DNA from 2 places in the Arthrobacter sp. R1-13 genome. Region 1 is predicted to be linked to the other one. Evidence: riboswitches for the same ligand, from Rfam matches in the RefSeq annotation. Region 1 holds a riboswitch; the other holds the start of a gene.
What was found. A riboswitch is a leader RNA that binds a small molecule or an ion and turns the genes downstream of it on or off. The one in region 1 is predicted to bind cyclic di-AMP.

Region 1 (7,908 bases):
GGCCGTCTTGCTCTCCTCGTCCAGGTAGACATCCCAACGGATCTCGCCCTCACTCCACCACTTCTGAAGCGTGCCGGCCTCCACGCCGATTCGCTTGCTGGCAATCTCGGCAGCGGCCTTCGGGTCAGCCTCGATGAAGGCATTCGCATCCTTCAGAGCAGCGATGACCTTTTGGACCGTCTCTCGGTTAGCCTCAGCCCACTTACGGTCGAACTGCAGGTAATTCCGCACAATGGTGACGTCACCGATGGTCGGCTCCAGGAAATGAACCTGGTCGCCCATTTCAGTGAATGCCCTCGAGACGATGGGTTCTTCATTGACGAAGCCGTCAATGTTGCCGCGGGCGAGCGTGGCGATCTGCTCTGCACCCGGAACGTCCACCAGGGTCACGCTCTTGGGATCAACCTGGTGCTTTTCGAGGTACCGCTGCAACGCGTAATCGTTGATTCCGCCTTTTTGAACGCCGATCTTGCGGCCGGAGAGGTCTTCCGGACGGTTGATATCGTTCTTGACAACCAACCGCAGTTCTTCGCCTGTGAACCACAGGGCCGGTACTACGATGTCTGCGCCCTTGGACAGATTGGATACAAGGGGCATCTCGACTGTGCCGCCTGCGTGGACTTGCCCTGCAAGCATGGCCTGGGTGCCTACAACGCCGTTATCGAATGTTTTGAGTGTGGCCGCCAGACCATGATCCTCGAAGAATCCCCGCTCGAGCGCCACGTCCCAAGGGGCGTAGCCGGCATTGGCCGCAACCGGCAGGACCACCGGGGTCATCTGCTGTCCGGCCGTTGGGCCACCGTTTGAGCAACCGGTAACAAAAGCCAGTAGCGCTCCCACCAGGAGTGCAAAGATGACTTTTGCTTTGCGTGCAACGGTATGCATTTGAACCTCCTCGTTCACGGGTCGCTGTATTGCGAACCAATTTAACGGTAAAGTCTTACTAAGTCCTAAGTCAAGAGACCAAGGAAGGACAGGGCCTAGTACTGTCAAGGGATTCCTAGGTCTGACGTACTCTTTCGAGCGCTACTTATCCACAGCCGAATCGACCCCGCCAGGGCGCGGTTTTAGTCTCGCAGCGGGGTGGCGCGGGGTCTGGCTGAGTCCGAACTAGAGGTGCCGCTACTCCAGGTTGAGGTGGCGGCGGTCGTGTTCCATGCGGGCATGCGAAACATCATCCATGTTCGCTTCGGCCCAGTCCTTCATCCGGTGAACGACGCTGAGCAGGGAGTGGCCCAGAGGGGTCAGTTCATAGTCGGTCCGCACCGGAACCGAGGCCGTGACGAGGCGGGATACGAGTCCGTCACGCTCCAGCGAGCGGAGCGTTGAGGTGAGCATCTTCTGACTAGCACCGGGGATGAGCCTGCGGAGCTGGCTGTGGCGCAATTGTCCGTCTGCAAGTGCCAGCATCACCAGGGTGACCCACTTACTGCTGATCGCCTCAAGCAGTTGGCGCGCAGGGCACTGTCCCAGGCCGCTGTTGAATTCGGCTTGTGCTTCCTGCCGCTTTTGTTCCGCCGTGAGAGTCATTGCCCCAAACTTTACTCTGCTGGTTCTTCGGTACCGCGCCGCCAGCCTACTACTTCCATGGGAGGGCACCCCAAAGGCCAGAGGAGGGAACGTGAAAGTTCCGTAGGCACATCAAAGTGCGTTCTTACCCGCGGTCCGCACCGCAGCAAGGATGGTTGAGGGCCGATTCGGCCCATTCTTTCCACCACCGAAAGGTAAACCGTGCCTACGATCCTGCACATCAACGCCTCACCCCGCGAGACCCACAGTGACTCCCTCCGCCTTGCCCGCCATGCCCTCGATGCCATCCAGGCAGCCGCTGAGGAGCGCTTTGAGGTTGAGACACTGAACGTGTTCGACGACGGCGCCCTGCCGGACTTCGGGCGCACTGCTGCGGCAGCAAAGATGGCTGTCTTCTCGGGCCAGGATCAGACCGCTGAGCAAATCAGCGCATGGGAAGCTGCACGTGCTGTCTTCGACCAGTTCGCCGACGCCGACGCTTACGTTTTCAACATCCCGATGTGGAACGCCGGTGTTCCGTACGCGTTGAAACAGTGGATCGACATCGTTACCCAGCCGGGCTGGAGCTTCGGTTTTGATCCCGAAAGTGGCTACAAAGGCCTCATGGAGGGCAAGCAGGCCCTCGCCATCCACACCAGCGGCGTGTACCGGCCGGGGGTGGCGCCGGCATTCGGCCAGGACTTCAGCAGCACCTTCTTTGCCGACTGGCTGAACTTCATCGGCATCGACGACGCCACCCACGTGCGCTTTGCACCCACGGTCCTCAACATGGATGTGGACGGCAGCCGGCGGACCGCAGAAGCTGAAATTGCCGACGTCGCCAGCGGGTTTGCTGCCCGTCTCACCTCAGCCGGGATCCTGCAGCTGGTCAACGACTAAGCCGGGTTGCGGCTATGCCCGGACGGCACACTAACTGCTGATTATTGCTTTCCGTACTTGCGATGCGCTGAATTGGTCGACGAGTGCTCTTACGCGTGGGCCGCGAGTCTCCACAGCGTCAGCACCAGGGACAAGCGGACACGTCCGGCGGCCGGGCGGATGTCGAAACCCAACGCGGTCGAGTATTCAGCTGCCCGTGTCTGGACACTGGAGTGGTGGAGGCCGATCTCTTCGGCGACAGTTCGCAGGCTGGTGTTTTCCGCGATGGAGTCCAGCAGCGCGAGGGCCTTCGGCTGGGATGTCACGACTCCGGGGTCATAGCCAGGCCAACACCCGCCGTCGACCCGGGCTGTGTATTCTGGGCGTCCGTCTCTGTTGTGGAGAAGCGGAGCACTACTGCCCGGCGGGAAGCGGCCACCGGGCTGGTGCTTGACCGGGCCGCGTTGTGACGTGATTCAGCCTAGGCATTTCGTTCAGCGATTCTAACCGCCAGCAGAGCTCAAAGGGGTTCCCGCGAACCGCCATCTGGCGGTCAGCGGCGCGGAACCGCCGCCGTCGTAATCTCCTTTGGGGACACCTGGCTTTTGCCTTTGCCAAGGGCCTTTACATCAACTTTGCTGAAGTCGAGAATGGGTCCCAGCACGGCCTCCACTGGCTCAGCAGCGCGCTGTCCACCCGACTGCCGCCACATCAGGCTGCCATACACAGGAGTGCAGACATGAACGATCCCACGTCAACAGCCCAGGACATTGCCGCGGTATCTGCCCGCGCTGCTCAATTGGCATCGATCCCCTCCTTCCGCCGGGTTGAGGCCTATATCAAGGAATATGGCTCGCGCGGGCACGGGCAGGCGCCGGGCTGCGACTTCACTTTCGGGAATCCGCACCAGATGCCAGCCGACCGCTACGTCAATACCCTCCGGGACGCTCTGACGCCTCAGAATGATCAGTGGTTCGCGTACCAAACCAATGGCGAGGCCGCCCGGGAAGCAGCGGCGGAGTCACTGCAGCGGCTGCTGGATGTGCCTTTCCGGCCGGACGACATCTACCTCACGACGGGTGGCTTCGCCGCGATCGCGTTGGCGCTCAAGACGGTGGCCGATCCGGGCGACGAAGTCATCTACAGCCTGCCGCCCTGGTTCCTGTATGAGCCTCTGGTCCTTGAAGCCGGGCTGGTACCGGTGAAAGTCAAGATCAACACCACCACGTTCGACCTTGACCTCGACGCCATCGAGGCAGCCATTACGGAACGGACGCGGGTTGTGATCGTCAATTCGCCCAACAATCCGACCGGGCGGGTGTACCGGCCCGAACTGCTGCTCCGGTTGGCGGAACTACTGGAAGCCGCCTCGGTGAGGATCGGAAGGCGGATCTACCTCATCTCAGACGAGCCCTACAACCGGATTGTGTTCGACGGTTTGCGCTTCCACAGCCCCGTGGAATTCTATGCGCACACGCTGCTGGCCTACTCCTATGGCAAGACCCACCTCTCCCCGGGTCAACGGGTGGGTTATCTGGCTCTTCCGCCCACCATGCCGCACCGGGAAGAGATGGCCCCGGCCATCACCAGCCTGCAGGTGGCGATGGGCTGGGTGTACCCCAATGCCCTGCTGCAGCACGCGCTTCCTGAGCTGGAGAAGTTCTCCATTTCTATTGATCAACTGCAGCGCCGCCGGGACCGACTGGTTGATGAACTTGGTGGGATGGGTTACCGCATCTGGCGTCCGGAAGGCACGTTCTACCTCTATGTCCCCTCCCCTATTCCTGACGACGAGGCCTTCACCGCATCACTTGCCCGCAGGGACGTCTTCGTTTTGCCGGGCGTGCTGTTCGAGACGCCGGGCTTCTTCCGGATCTCCCTCACTGCCAACGAGGACATGATCGAGCGCAGCCTGCCGGCGTTCGAAGCGGCGATGAAAGAAGTCCGCCAGTGAGTCCGCTTAGCGGTGGTTCCGCTACCGGTGGTTGCGCTTGAGGCACCGGCTCCTGATCTTGCTGCCAGGTGTAGAAGGCTCAAGTGAGCTGTTGGCGTTTAATTTCAGGGACGATGAGCGGCAGTAGCCGGACGTAGAGGACCATTCCGATGAGTTCGACAAGAGTCTGGGTCACCACGACGAGCGCTGCCAGGGCCAACGGGCCAGGCAAAGCCAGTGCCAGCGGAAGAATCACCAGGGAATTCCGGGTGGCCCCGCTAAAAAGCACGGCACGCGTGGCCGGAACGTCGAGGTGCGCCTGCTTGGCCACAAGGAGGCCCAGGGGCACCATAGCGATCAGGAAAGCGGCATACAGCGGGACAACGGCCAGCAGGGCGCCCAGCTCCTGCCGCACTCCCACAACCTGGGAGCCGACAACGACCGCCAGGGTTGCCATCATCAGAGGGACCATCAGGGCCTGCATCACTGCCATGATCGCCCGGCCCAGTGACGCCCGCCGGGCCAGGGCCTGCGTCAGTGCGGCCAGGGCCAAGGGAAACAGGATGAGCCCCACCAGCGCCTGAACGAAGGGTGCAGGATCTATTGCTGACGCTATCCCCGGGCCAACGAAAACCATCAGGTACAGCGGCAACAGGAGCATCTGCACCAGCATCAGCACCGGCGCCGCGGCCAGGAGACGATCGCTGGCCCCGCCTGCCAGACCGGTGAACACAATGACGTAGTCGACGCAGGGTGTCAGCAGGACCAGGAGGACACCGACCAACAGCGCCTGCTCTCCCGCGATGAAACGGGTGAGGGCAAACACCACCACGGGCACAACAGCGAAATTCAGTATCAGCACCGCTGACATGAACCGCAGATCGCGTGTGGCCGTACCAATCGAGGCAAGCGGGATCCCGAGAAATGTGGCGAAGAGCAGCAGGCCAAGGACGGGATTGATTGCATGCTCCAGCACCCCGGCCGAGTCAGGAGCCAATGATCCAGCTCCTCCGCCGACGATGATCGCGGCCAGATACAACCCGACCTGGCGCCTTTCCATCGCTGCGACAAGAGTTCCGATCTTCACGCAGCCAATCGTAGGCCAAGCAACCATTAAGGCATCTCGGTATTCATGGTGGGTGGAGCGACGTCGGCACCCGGAGCCGCTGCATCCTACCCTGCAGCAAGACGAAACGTGACCTTATTCTGATAACGGATTTGTAACGCATCGTTTTTCTTGCTTACATAGAGGGACCACATACCTTCGTTGGGTATGCGTGTGACCGCCTCGCCAAACCCCGCCGGCGGTCCATGAAACTTTTACTTCCCTTGGCGGGGGCGGAAAACCCACTGATGATGCCTTTGCGCGTCTTGGGGTGAAGCCTGGCCCAGTAGCTGCACGCCTCGAGGCGTCCGGCAGGGCAGGCCGGACAGTCCACTCGTCCGAATCCGACAGCTAATTTCGCCGGCGCAGAGAGGACTTACTTTTGCCTTCCCAAGATAAACACGGCCAACGCCATGCCCTTTTTGCCTCCACGTCCGCCAAGGGCAGCCACCGGGCGGCCTCATCCTCCGCTCCGACCCTGCGGGATCGCGGCCGAAAGTTGGGAATTGCGGCGGTGGTAACGGGGATGTTCGCATTAACCGCCCTTTCCAATGCCCACGCCCAGCCCAGCCTGCTATCGGCGGCACAGGACCTCGCGGCCGGGACAGTGCTCTCCCCCGCTACCCAGCCGGCGGTGGCTGCAGATGCCGGATCAGCACTGGCTTTTGACCGCCCCCAGGTGAGCTCCGTCCCTGCACCGCAAGCTGAACCAGCACCGGCACCTGAACCAGCACCGGCACCTGCACCCGCTCCTGTTCAGGCAGCGGCTGCTGCCCCTTCACCAACCCTGCGGGCTCCCCTGGCCTCGATGAGCGTGACTTCTCCGTTCGGCTTCCGTGTCAATCCCCTGACCGGGGCGCTCGACGAAATGCATACAGGCATGGACCTGTCCGGAGAGTGTTCAACCCCTGTTCTGGCGGCAGCTGCGGGAACAGTGACGGAGGCCGGGTGGAGTCCGTACGGCGGCGGAAACCGGATCGTCGTCGAGCACGGCAACGGACTGAAGACCACGTACAACCACCTGGACAGAATCGGCGTTTCCGTTGGGCAGACCCTGACGCAGGGCGGACAGATTGCTGGCGTCGGAACAACCGGCAACTCCACTGGCTGCCATCTGCACTTCGAGGTCATGCTCAACGACCAGACAGTCGATCCCGCCACCTACATGTAGCGGAGATACCAATCGGATCGGCCTCGTAGCGTCAGGCCAGGGACGTCAAAAGGTCTGTGCAGGCCGCTTCACATCGGCAAGCCTCAGCACAGATTCTGCAGTGCTCGTGCATCCCGGCGTGCTTTTCGCACTCCTCGTCACTAACACCGCTTGCTATCCGGCAGGATTCGAGCAGCGCCCGAGTAGCTGCGATCACCTCCTACTTTTCGTGCCCTTCAGGGAGAGACGGCAGGCCTGAATGTGCTCCCGCCGTCCGTGGACACCAGGATCCCCCCATCAATGGCTGCCCAGATCCCGGGATTTCCGTCTGAACCTTTGACGGCGGCTATCGCCAGGACTTGGCCGTCAATCCGGCCTTTTCTCGTCCAGGTCGCGCCAGCATCAGCTGAGTAGTGAACCGTCCCGTCAGGTTCGACGCCGACGGCCTCCGTTGAGTGGGCAAAGGCGGCGTACTGGATCAGCGGGGAAGACTCGTTCAGCATCCAGGTTGTGCCGCCGTCGATGGAGCGCTGTATGCCCGAAGTCGTGGTGGCCAGAACAATGTCACTTTCGGGGTGCCCAGCCAAGGCGGCCGGGACGAAGCCCTGGGCCAGTGTTGTCCAGGTCTTGCCGTCGGGGCTGGTGCGCAGTTCCCCATCAAAGGCAACGATTCCGGATTTGGTGGTGGTAAGCGCATGGAAGTCCGATTCCCCTTGGCGGGACAGCTGTTCCCAGCTTCTGCCTCCGTCGCTGGATTTGATCAGCCCGAGGGGGTTGGGCATGGCAGAGCCTGGACCCGGGTGGCCAGAGGCGTAGAAGACGCCCTCGCCCTGGCCGGCTGTGAAGCCCATCAGGTCATTGGTGGCACCGATTTTCGTGGCCGGTTCCTTTGTCACATCGAACAGCCCGTCGTGGGTCGCGAGAAGAACCTGGCCACTGGCACCGCTGACGCTCAACCCATGGATGTGTGCACTGGGCAGGGCGCTGTCCGCATCACGGGCTGATGACACCCCCGGGGACTGTTCAGCGGCCGGTGTGCAGGCAGCCAATGCCAGCACCATTGCGACGGCGCCAGCCTTCAGGGCTGCGGAGCGGGAAAGCTTTGTGGGCGTGACAGGCATGGAACTCCAGTGAAGTCTGAGGCGGCGAGCGGAGCAGATTCTGCCCCGGCTCCGGAGGGAGCATTTACCTGCTAAAGCTGTATCCGGCTGCCGTAACGGCATCGCGGAGCGCGGCTTCATCGGCAGTTCCCGATACCGTCAGATGAGACACACCATCCGGCACCAGATCAACTGTCGCAGAATCGACGCCGGGCACGGCTGCGACAGCTTT
Region 2 (7,908 bases), 200 kb from region 1:
CAGCTTTTTGGCCCCGTGGAGGAGAGCTATGGCGAAACTTCCATACACGGACAGGGCTCCGGCTCGGGGGCTGAGGGTGCAGATCAGGAGGCCTTTGTGTCATTACTGCACCAGTCCGGCGTCCGGTCCCGCCATTGGATGAACGGGGCTGCAGCCCAGGTCGGCGCCCGTTTCCATATTCTGGGGACCAAGGCCGGCTACACCAAGTGGGGCCTGGACGGGCAGGAACCTGCGTTGGACGCGGGCGTTCGTCCCACCGATCCGCACTATGGGGTGGAACCCCAAAGCACGTGGGGCCGGCTTGGCATTGACGGCTCCGAGGAGCTGGTGCGGCCGGAACGCGGCGCTTATCCCGAGTTCTACCAGGTCCTGGGCGATGCGCTTATGGGTCAGGGACCGTTGCCTGTAGACCCAGCCGAATCAGTGCAAGCACTCCGGATCATCGAGAAAATCCACTCCCAGAGCTAGCCCCACACACCTTTGCTTCCCTGGCATTCCTTAGCCGGGCAGCTGCCCCCTGATTATTTCCTAGCCTCAAGAAAGAGAGCCCGTTATGTCATCCGTTGTTTCCGCCAAGCACGTTGCCGTTATCGGCGGCGGAATCCTCGGCGTTTCCTCGGCAGTGCATCTGCTGCGGGCCGGTGCGGCCGTCACCCTCATTACCGAAAGCCAGCTGTGCAGCGAGGCGACCGGACGGTCCCTCTCCTGGCTGAATTCCGCTGGGGAACGCTCCCGTCCGTACCATGAGCTGCGGATGGCCGGCGTCGACCGCTACCGTACCCTGTTTGCCGCAGACCCCCACCGGGAGTGGCTGCAGTTCGGCGGCGGGCTCATGTGGAATGTCGAAGGCAAGTCCGGAGTCACCGAGGCCAGGCACGTCTACGAGAAGTCGATCGGCTACGACTCCAAGCTGCTCGAACCGGCCGCCGTCGGCACTGTCACGCCGGGGATAGATGCTTCCGCTATTCCGGAGAACGCCATCTTCAATCCTGGTGAGGGCTGGGTCAGCCTTCCCGATCTGGTGGACTTCCTCATGGGCGAATTCCACGAACGCGGAGGCCAGCTGGTCACCAACGCCGGAAAAGCGTCGGTGGTTCTCACCGACGGTGTGGCCAGCGGCGTAACCACGGCCGACGGCGAGACCTACGGTTCCGACACCGTTCTGGTTGCGTGCGGAGCGGCAACGCCCGCGGTCGTGGCGCCGCTCGGCGTCGAGATCCCCAACGCTTCGCCGATCGCGATGCTGGTTGTGACCAAGCCCGTAGAGCACTCCCTTTCAGCAGTGCTGAATACCCCGCGGGCCGCAGTCCGTCCCAACCCTGGCGGCACGCTGGCCCTCGATCACGACTGGTACGAGGAACAGATCACTGAGTTCCCGGACGGCAGCTTCACCATCCCGGATGAAGTGGTGCAGGAGTTGGCCGATGAAGCCTCCAGGCTGGTAGCCGGAAACCCTGAGCTGAAGCCTGCGTCCTGGAAGATCGGCCGTAAACCGATTCCGGGCGACGGCGAGCCGGTGTTCGGTGAACTCGAGAAGGCCCCCGGCTGCTTCGTGGCCTTCACCCATTCCGGAGCGACCCTTGGCCTGATTGCCGGAGAGCTGATGGCCGAGGAGATCATGTCGGGCAAGAAACACCCGATGCTGGCGACGTTCCGCCCCGGGCGTTTCAACAAATAGGTCTCAACAAATAAGCAGGGTCTCAGCAATAGACAGGAGTGCCGCCCGCATCCGATGCATTGGGGGGATGCGTGCGGCACTCCCATTTGTTCAAAGGCGGCCCTTCCCCGCTTGAACGGCCCGGGGCGGGGCCGTCGGTGTGGGGCAGGGCCGTCGGTGTGGGGCAGGGCCGTCGGAGCGGGGCAGGGCCGAAGCCTCTCCATGGACAATGGCTGAAGGCGGGGCTACATTCGGTGCAGTAGACGCCTCGCGCCGACGTCTACGACGAATCCGCTGATGCAGCCAGGCGGTCCCTGCTGGCTGGCGTGGAGGGATCCGGGATGACTTCATCAGACCCAGCAAGTACAAGCGGCAAGCGGCCTGGGGTGGTGCTTCGCTTAGCAGCGACGCGCTTGGTGGCGATCTGGACGGTAACGGCCGTCATCATCCTGGCCACCCTGATCTTTGCCCCGCTTCGCTCGGCTCCGGACGGTCCTGATCTCCTTCCGCGGGCAAGCCAGACGGACGCCCGAGATTTTGCCGACGTCGGTTACCTGCTCCCCCGGGAACCGAAGCCGCAAGGGCATCCGCCCCCGGGTATGACAGAGGAATTGGATGATGAGATTCTGCGAATCCTCGCTGCAAACGGGGATTTCAGGATCGGCATCGCGTTGGGAAACGTGGGCAGTGGGGAAGTGCGTCTGTACGGGGATGTTTCCCCTTATCTCGCAGCCAGCACGGCCAAGGTCCTCACAGCCGTCGCCTACTATCACTTCGTGGAAACGGGAGATCTGAAGCTGGACGAGCCGCTCGGCAATTACACGGCCGCGTTCCAGCTGGAGGCCATGATCAATTCCAGCAACAACGATTCATGGCTGCTTCTCATGAAAGCTATCGGCTTTCCCCGGCTCATCGAATATGCCTCCTCCATCGGTATCAGCTACGACCCCACACAAAACCTCCTGACGCCAATGGAGACGGCCACCTTGTTGATGAGGCTGTATTCAGGAGACCTCATCAATGCAGGACACACTGCCCAACTGCTGGCCTATATGCAGGAGACCAACAATGAAGAACTCATACCGCCGGCAGTTCCTGCCGGTGTGACCGTCCATCACAAGTACGGCATCCTGGGCGAGTACATGCACGACGTCGCTGTCCTCAGCTCGGGCGGTACCGCCTATTCATTGGCGATCTACACAGCGAACCCGTTCGGCAGGCAAGGCAGAATCGATGTCATTCAAGAGTTGACGCGCCAGATTTGCTTTGCCATGTTTCTCCCGCGGGATACCTCAAGCGGCTTTTGATTGCGTATTGTCCAGATCCTCCAGCAGCAGGGGCGGGTCTTTCCAGCACAGGCTTACCTGACGCAGGCACGCTGTTGGAGCCAGGCGATCACAGCGTCGCCTTGCTGCTGCTGGAATGCACGGATAGTGGGAAGTCCGGCGGGCGGCGGCTGACGGGCAGCATCAATAAAATACGCTCCAAGTCCGGACAGGACCCGGTCAACGCTGCCTGGCTGAACCTGGGAAAAGACCGGATGGGAATACAGCACCGACTCAACATCGAAGTCTGCATCAAACACCCGCGCATTGATCAAAAGTGACAGCGCGTCGATCCAACCGGCACCGATGCAAGCCCACGGCCAATCGACCAGGACAGCCGTGTTGTTGTCCGTGATCAGGATGTTGTCGGCCCGGACGTCCCCATGCACCAGGCTGTTGCCACGGAGATCCTTGAGGCCCTGTGTGGCCAGTGTTTCGAGGGCATCCAGGTGCTCCAGGATCCAGGGGTCGCAGCCTTCGGGCTCCTCGCCCGCCACACGTGCCCATCCTCCGAACGCCTCACGAAGCTCATGTTCAAGGAACGGCAGATGCGCCAAGGATTGCGGGACGGGAGTGCTGGCCAGTTCCAGCAGCGCATTCAAAACAACGGTCAGTTCGGCCGAGGACCACGGAACACGCGGAGCACGTCCTTCGATATCAGCCAGGATGAGGGCAACCCACTCACCGTCGTCGAACGTCCCGATCAACGCGGGTGACGGTACCTCTGGAGGCAAGCCGGCGGTATTTGCCGCTTCTTTCCGATGAATCGATGGGGAATGCTCGTTCAGGGCCGCGCCAACTGCCTTAACAAAGGCCCTCTGACCCGAAGCGGTTCGTACCCTGTCGGCAGTACCCGGGGAGAATCCACCCCGCTGGCTGCTCCATTCCTGTACGGGAGTTTCCAGGATCTCTTCGATGCCGGCCCTCACGTGTTCCGGCAGATCGGGCCAGCTGATGCGGGTACTCCAATCGGGTTGCATTGGCCCATTATTCCCCACGACAAGCCTATTGACCGTGTGAGGCCAGAGGCCTAGCGTCTCCCTTAACTCCACACTGCAAACCATGCAGACCGTAGCTAAGGAGAGGAACTATGCCGGAATATATGGATGTTCACCACAACATGAAAGGGCTGACCAGGGAGGACCTCCAGGCAGCTCATGCAGCTGATCTGGCCATCCAGGCCGAGGAAAACGTCAATTTCAAGAACGCATGGGCGGACCCGAAAGACGGAGTCATCTACTGCCTCTCAGAGGCCCCGTCAGCCGAAGCAGTCCAGCGGATCCACGAACGCACAGGTCACCGCGCGGACGAAGTTCATGAGTTGCCGCTGAAAGTGTGACTGACGGCGAGGCAGCTAAAGCTCAGAAAGCGGCAGATACCGGTTGTCCCGGCACCTGCCGCTTTCCTTTGCCCTGCGCTTCTGGAAGGCCGGACTAGGCAACCCGCACAAATGAGTAGCCCGAGAGCCAGGACAACGGATGAACAAGTGTTGCGTTGACATAGTTCATGCCGCTGCTGACGACTTGTCCGTTGCCGGCGTAGATCCCGATGTGCCCGGAGCTGATCACCAAGTCGCCGGGAGCGGGAGTTCCAACCACCGTTCCGTACTGGAAGAACTGCGTCGGGGCGAGGTCACCTACGCTCTTGCCGATGGAGCGGAGGGCACGTTCCACCAGAATGGTGCAGTCCTGGGTGGCGCCAATCTGGCCATAGGCGGCAGCCAGCAAAGCTGCCCCCGTGCCGCTGGCGGCCGCGGGAGCAGGCGCAGGCGCAGGAGCCGGTGCGGGCGCGGGCGCTGGAGCCGCGACGGGCTTGATGGAGGTAGATGCCAGGGACAGGGTGGGCGCAGCCGCCGACCCTGCTCCCGGAATCTGGATCTGGTTGCCGGGATAGATGATGGACGTCACCGCCAGGTTGTTGGCGGCGAGGACCGAGTTCAGGGTTACGCCGTAGCTTGCCGAAATGGCTCCGAGAGTGTCGCCGGAGACAACCGTGTGAACCTTTCCTGCGGCCGGGGCAACAGCTGCTGCCTGCACCGGTGCCGTTGCCTGGGCAGCGGTTGCGGCAGTGGCCCCGGTGGAGCCATCCGGTGCCTGGGCTCCAGCATGGGCGGGAGCCCCGACACCGAAAAGAAGGCCTGATACGGCGGCGATGATGAGGGCCGGCCTGCCCAGCCCTATAGCGTGGGACTTAGCCGAGGTCGACAACCCGCTCATGACGGTTGAGCCGGTAGGGGTGGCACGGTGGCGCGCCAAAATGGACTTTTGTGACATGGTGTTTTTGCCTCTCCCATGCCTGCGGGGTGAGCTGTCGGGTTCGGATGGGAGTTCACCCGGCCGGTCCACACCGCCGTGGGGCGGGGCGAAGCGACTTAACCCCTAGGACCTGACAAGAGGTCCGAGTGGAATCGTGGTTCCCCCGTCCCTGCCGCTGAAAAATGCGGACGAATCCCCGTCAGCGGCAGGGTTCGGCATACTGACGCGGGAATGCCCCGGCTGGAGCCGGGGGCACCACAAGAGAGTAACTTCTACTTCTGCCAGAAGTCACGTTTCGGTAACAAAACTTTTCGGCGCGTTACATATGCGTGCTAAACGGTGGCGGGGTCTGTATTGGAGCCACAGAGAACGACGGCGACCCGCTCACCTTCGGAAGGGACATAGGCACCGGACTGGAGGGCGGCGAAGGCAGCCGCGGCGCCATGCTCTACGACGACGCGGTAGTTGTCCCACAACCAAGAGCGAGCGGTAACGATGTCGTCGTCGGAAACCAGAAGGCTTGCTACGCCGGTACGGGACGCCACGGCGAAGGCGATCTCTCCGATCCGGCGTGCTCCCAGGGAGTCAGCTGCTATCCCCGAGACAGCAACATCAACAGGCTCTCCTGCCCTGAGTGCCGCGGAAAGAGTGGGGGCTGTGTACGGCTCGACGGCGAGCACCTTTGCCCGGCCTTCCACGGCTGCCGCCACCCCCGCCATGAGGCCTCCACCGCCCACCGCGATCACAACAGTGTCCACACCCTGGAGTTGTTCCAGCAGTTCAGAACCGACAGTGCCGGCCCCAGCGGCGATCTCCGGCTGGTCGTAGGCGTGGCAATAAACGGCCCCGGTCTCTTCCACATATTTTATGGCGGCCTCGTAGGCTTCGGCGTATTCGGTTCCGCCCTGGATCACGCTTGCTCCGCTGGCCACGAGTTTTCTGACCTTTACCGCCGGTGCGCTCTCCGGCACATATACAGACGCGGGGACTCCGAGCTGCTGGGCAGCATATGCGTTGGCAAGGCCAGCATTCCCACCGGAGGCGACGACGATGCCCACGTCAGGATTCAGCTCTCCCCGTTCATGGGAGGCAAGGATGCGGTTGAAGGCACCCCTGGCCTTAAATGTTCCTGTGTGCTGCATGAACTCGCACTTGAGCCACACCTCGCCCGGGAACATTCCGGAGTCAAGTTGGATCAGCGGCGTGCGGCGGACCCTTCCGGCTATTCTGGTGGCGGCTTCCTCAACGTCTGCGCGGCTGATCATGCTGACAATCGTATGGGCACACAGTAGATTCAAGCGCAGATGAGTGAGTGGATCGACCACAGTAGGGGATTCCCGTGGCAGAAGACTTCCCGCGTCGGAGCCAACGTTCTGGGTGGTGTTTTGCGGGCTGATCCAACAGCTGCTGCACCTTGCTCTGACTTTTTTCGCGGCGGCCATGCCTGGCGCGGGTTCGTCGCAGCACGGACATGAGCGCCTGGACCCGCAGTTGCCTGCGGTTCCCGCCGGACCTGCATCCTCACATTCCGGGGAACTGATGGTGGACGCCCATGTGGCAGCAGCGCTTTTGGCGGCGCTTTTTTGTCCAGGCTCCAGTCCCATGCCATGGTCCTGGAGGATCGTGACGGAGGTTGACGTGAGGGTTTGCGCAGGATTTCCACGACCTAAAGCAAGCTCAGTCAAACTTTCCTCAAGATTCTCCGCGCCTTCACAGATCTTCAAGTTTCGCATTTCTCCGCTGTTAGCGTGTCTCTTGTCGAGGCACCCGATCGACAAGATGGACATGAGGCGCTGGGGGCGCCGCAGCAGGTGAAGGCGCTTTCACGTCCCAAACCCGCGGAACCATGACCGGTTGAACACATCACCTGCCAGGCCTCACTCACGAACTTTTCAGCGATCCCGTCCTCCGGGAGCTGCAATTCTCGCGAGCCTTCCCAACATTCAGCTCTCATCACCCTTGGAGTTCCCTCATGCGCAAAAACTCGAAAAAAACTGCGGCCGTTGCAGCCATCGTCCTCCTTTCCGGAGCCGGCGCGGCCTATGCCTTCTGGTCCACGGGTGGCTCTGGAACGGGTACCGCCGCCACGTCCACCAACGTCCCTATCACGGCCGTGCAGACCAGCTTCATTTCGGGCTTACAGCCCGGCGGCGCTGCACAAACGCTGAGCGGAAATTTCACGAACGGCAACACCAGCCCTGTGTATGTTTCGAGCGTCACCGCCAGCATCTCCAGCGTCACCGTCAACGGGGTGGCAGCCGTTGGCTGCGACGCCTCCGACTACACCATCGCCAATGCCGCCATGACTGTGGGCACCGAGGTTCCGGCCGGCACGGCTAAGGGCGCTTGGACCGGAGCCACCATCGCCTTCAACAACAAGGCCACCAACCAGGATGCATGCAAAGGCGCCACGGTGAATTTCGCCTACGCCATCAGCTAACACCCTTTATCGTTCCGCTAATCCCAGGAGTTCCGATGACTGTCACCATGAGGAGGAACTGCACCTTCCGCAGCCGCCTGTTTCTTGCTCCGGCGACAGTCCTCGTCCTGGTCCTGACCACGGTGTTGTCGGTCGCGGGTGCAGCAGGCGCCTTATGGCTCGCCTCCGGGTCGGGGTCCGGAACGGGGACGACGGCGGTCACAGCCTCCGCTCTGGCCCTCACTCCGGGAG

Region 2: another riboswitch for cyclic di-AMP. It lies ahead of M1D88_RS17495 (LysM peptidoglycan-binding domain-containing protein); the one in region 1 lies ahead of M1D88_RS18355 (M23 family metallopeptidase).

What each region holds. Positions count from the first base shown of each region.
Region 1 is NZ_CP096420.1:3,969,748-3,977,655, forward strand. Features, by position in the region: gene M1D88_RS18325 (ABC transporter substrate-binding protein) at 1-885, opposite strand, end outside; gene M1D88_RS18330 (winged helix-turn-helix transcriptional regulator) at 1,123-1,530, opposite strand; gene M1D88_RS18335 (FMN-dependent NADH-azoreductase) at 1,732-2,409, shown strand; gene M1D88_RS18340 (hypothetical protein) at 2,499-2,714, opposite strand; gene M1D88_RS18345 (aminotransferase class I/II-fold pyridoxal phosphate-dependent enzyme) at 3,128-4,342, shown strand; gene M1D88_RS18350 (arsenic resistance protein) at 4,422-5,381, opposite strand; cyclic di-AMP (ydaO/yuaA leader) riboswitch at 5,633-5,804, shown strand; gene M1D88_RS18355 (M23 family metallopeptidase) at 5,809-6,597, shown strand; partial or broken gene M1D88_RS18360 (four-helix bundle copper-binding protein) at 6,629-6,781, opposite strand; gene M1D88_RS18365 (F510_1955 family glycosylhydrolase) at 6,813-7,697, opposite strand; gene M1D88_RS18370 (heavy-metal-associated domain-containing protein) at 7,762-7,908, opposite strand, start outside.
Region 2 is NZ_CP096420.1:3,766,153-3,774,060, forward strand. Features, by position in the region: gene M1D88_RS17470 (Gfo/Idh/MocA family protein) at 1-468, shown strand, start outside; gene M1D88_RS17475 (NAD(P)/FAD-dependent oxidoreductase) at 554-1,678, shown strand; gene M1D88_RS17480 (serine hydrolase) at 1,999-2,964, shown strand; gene M1D88_RS17485 (phosphotransferase) at 3,018-3,962, opposite strand; gene M1D88_RS17490 (SCO4226 family nickel-binding protein) at 4,073-4,321, shown strand; gene M1D88_RS17495 (LysM peptidoglycan-binding domain-containing protein) at 4,416-5,255, opposite strand; cyclic di-AMP (ydaO/yuaA leader) riboswitch at 5,260-5,461, opposite strand; gene M1D88_RS17500 (threonine/serine dehydratase) at 5,570-6,502, opposite strand; gene M1D88_RS17505 (hypothetical protein) at 7,210-7,677, shown strand; gene M1D88_RS17510 (hypothetical protein) at 7,713-7,908, shown strand, end outside.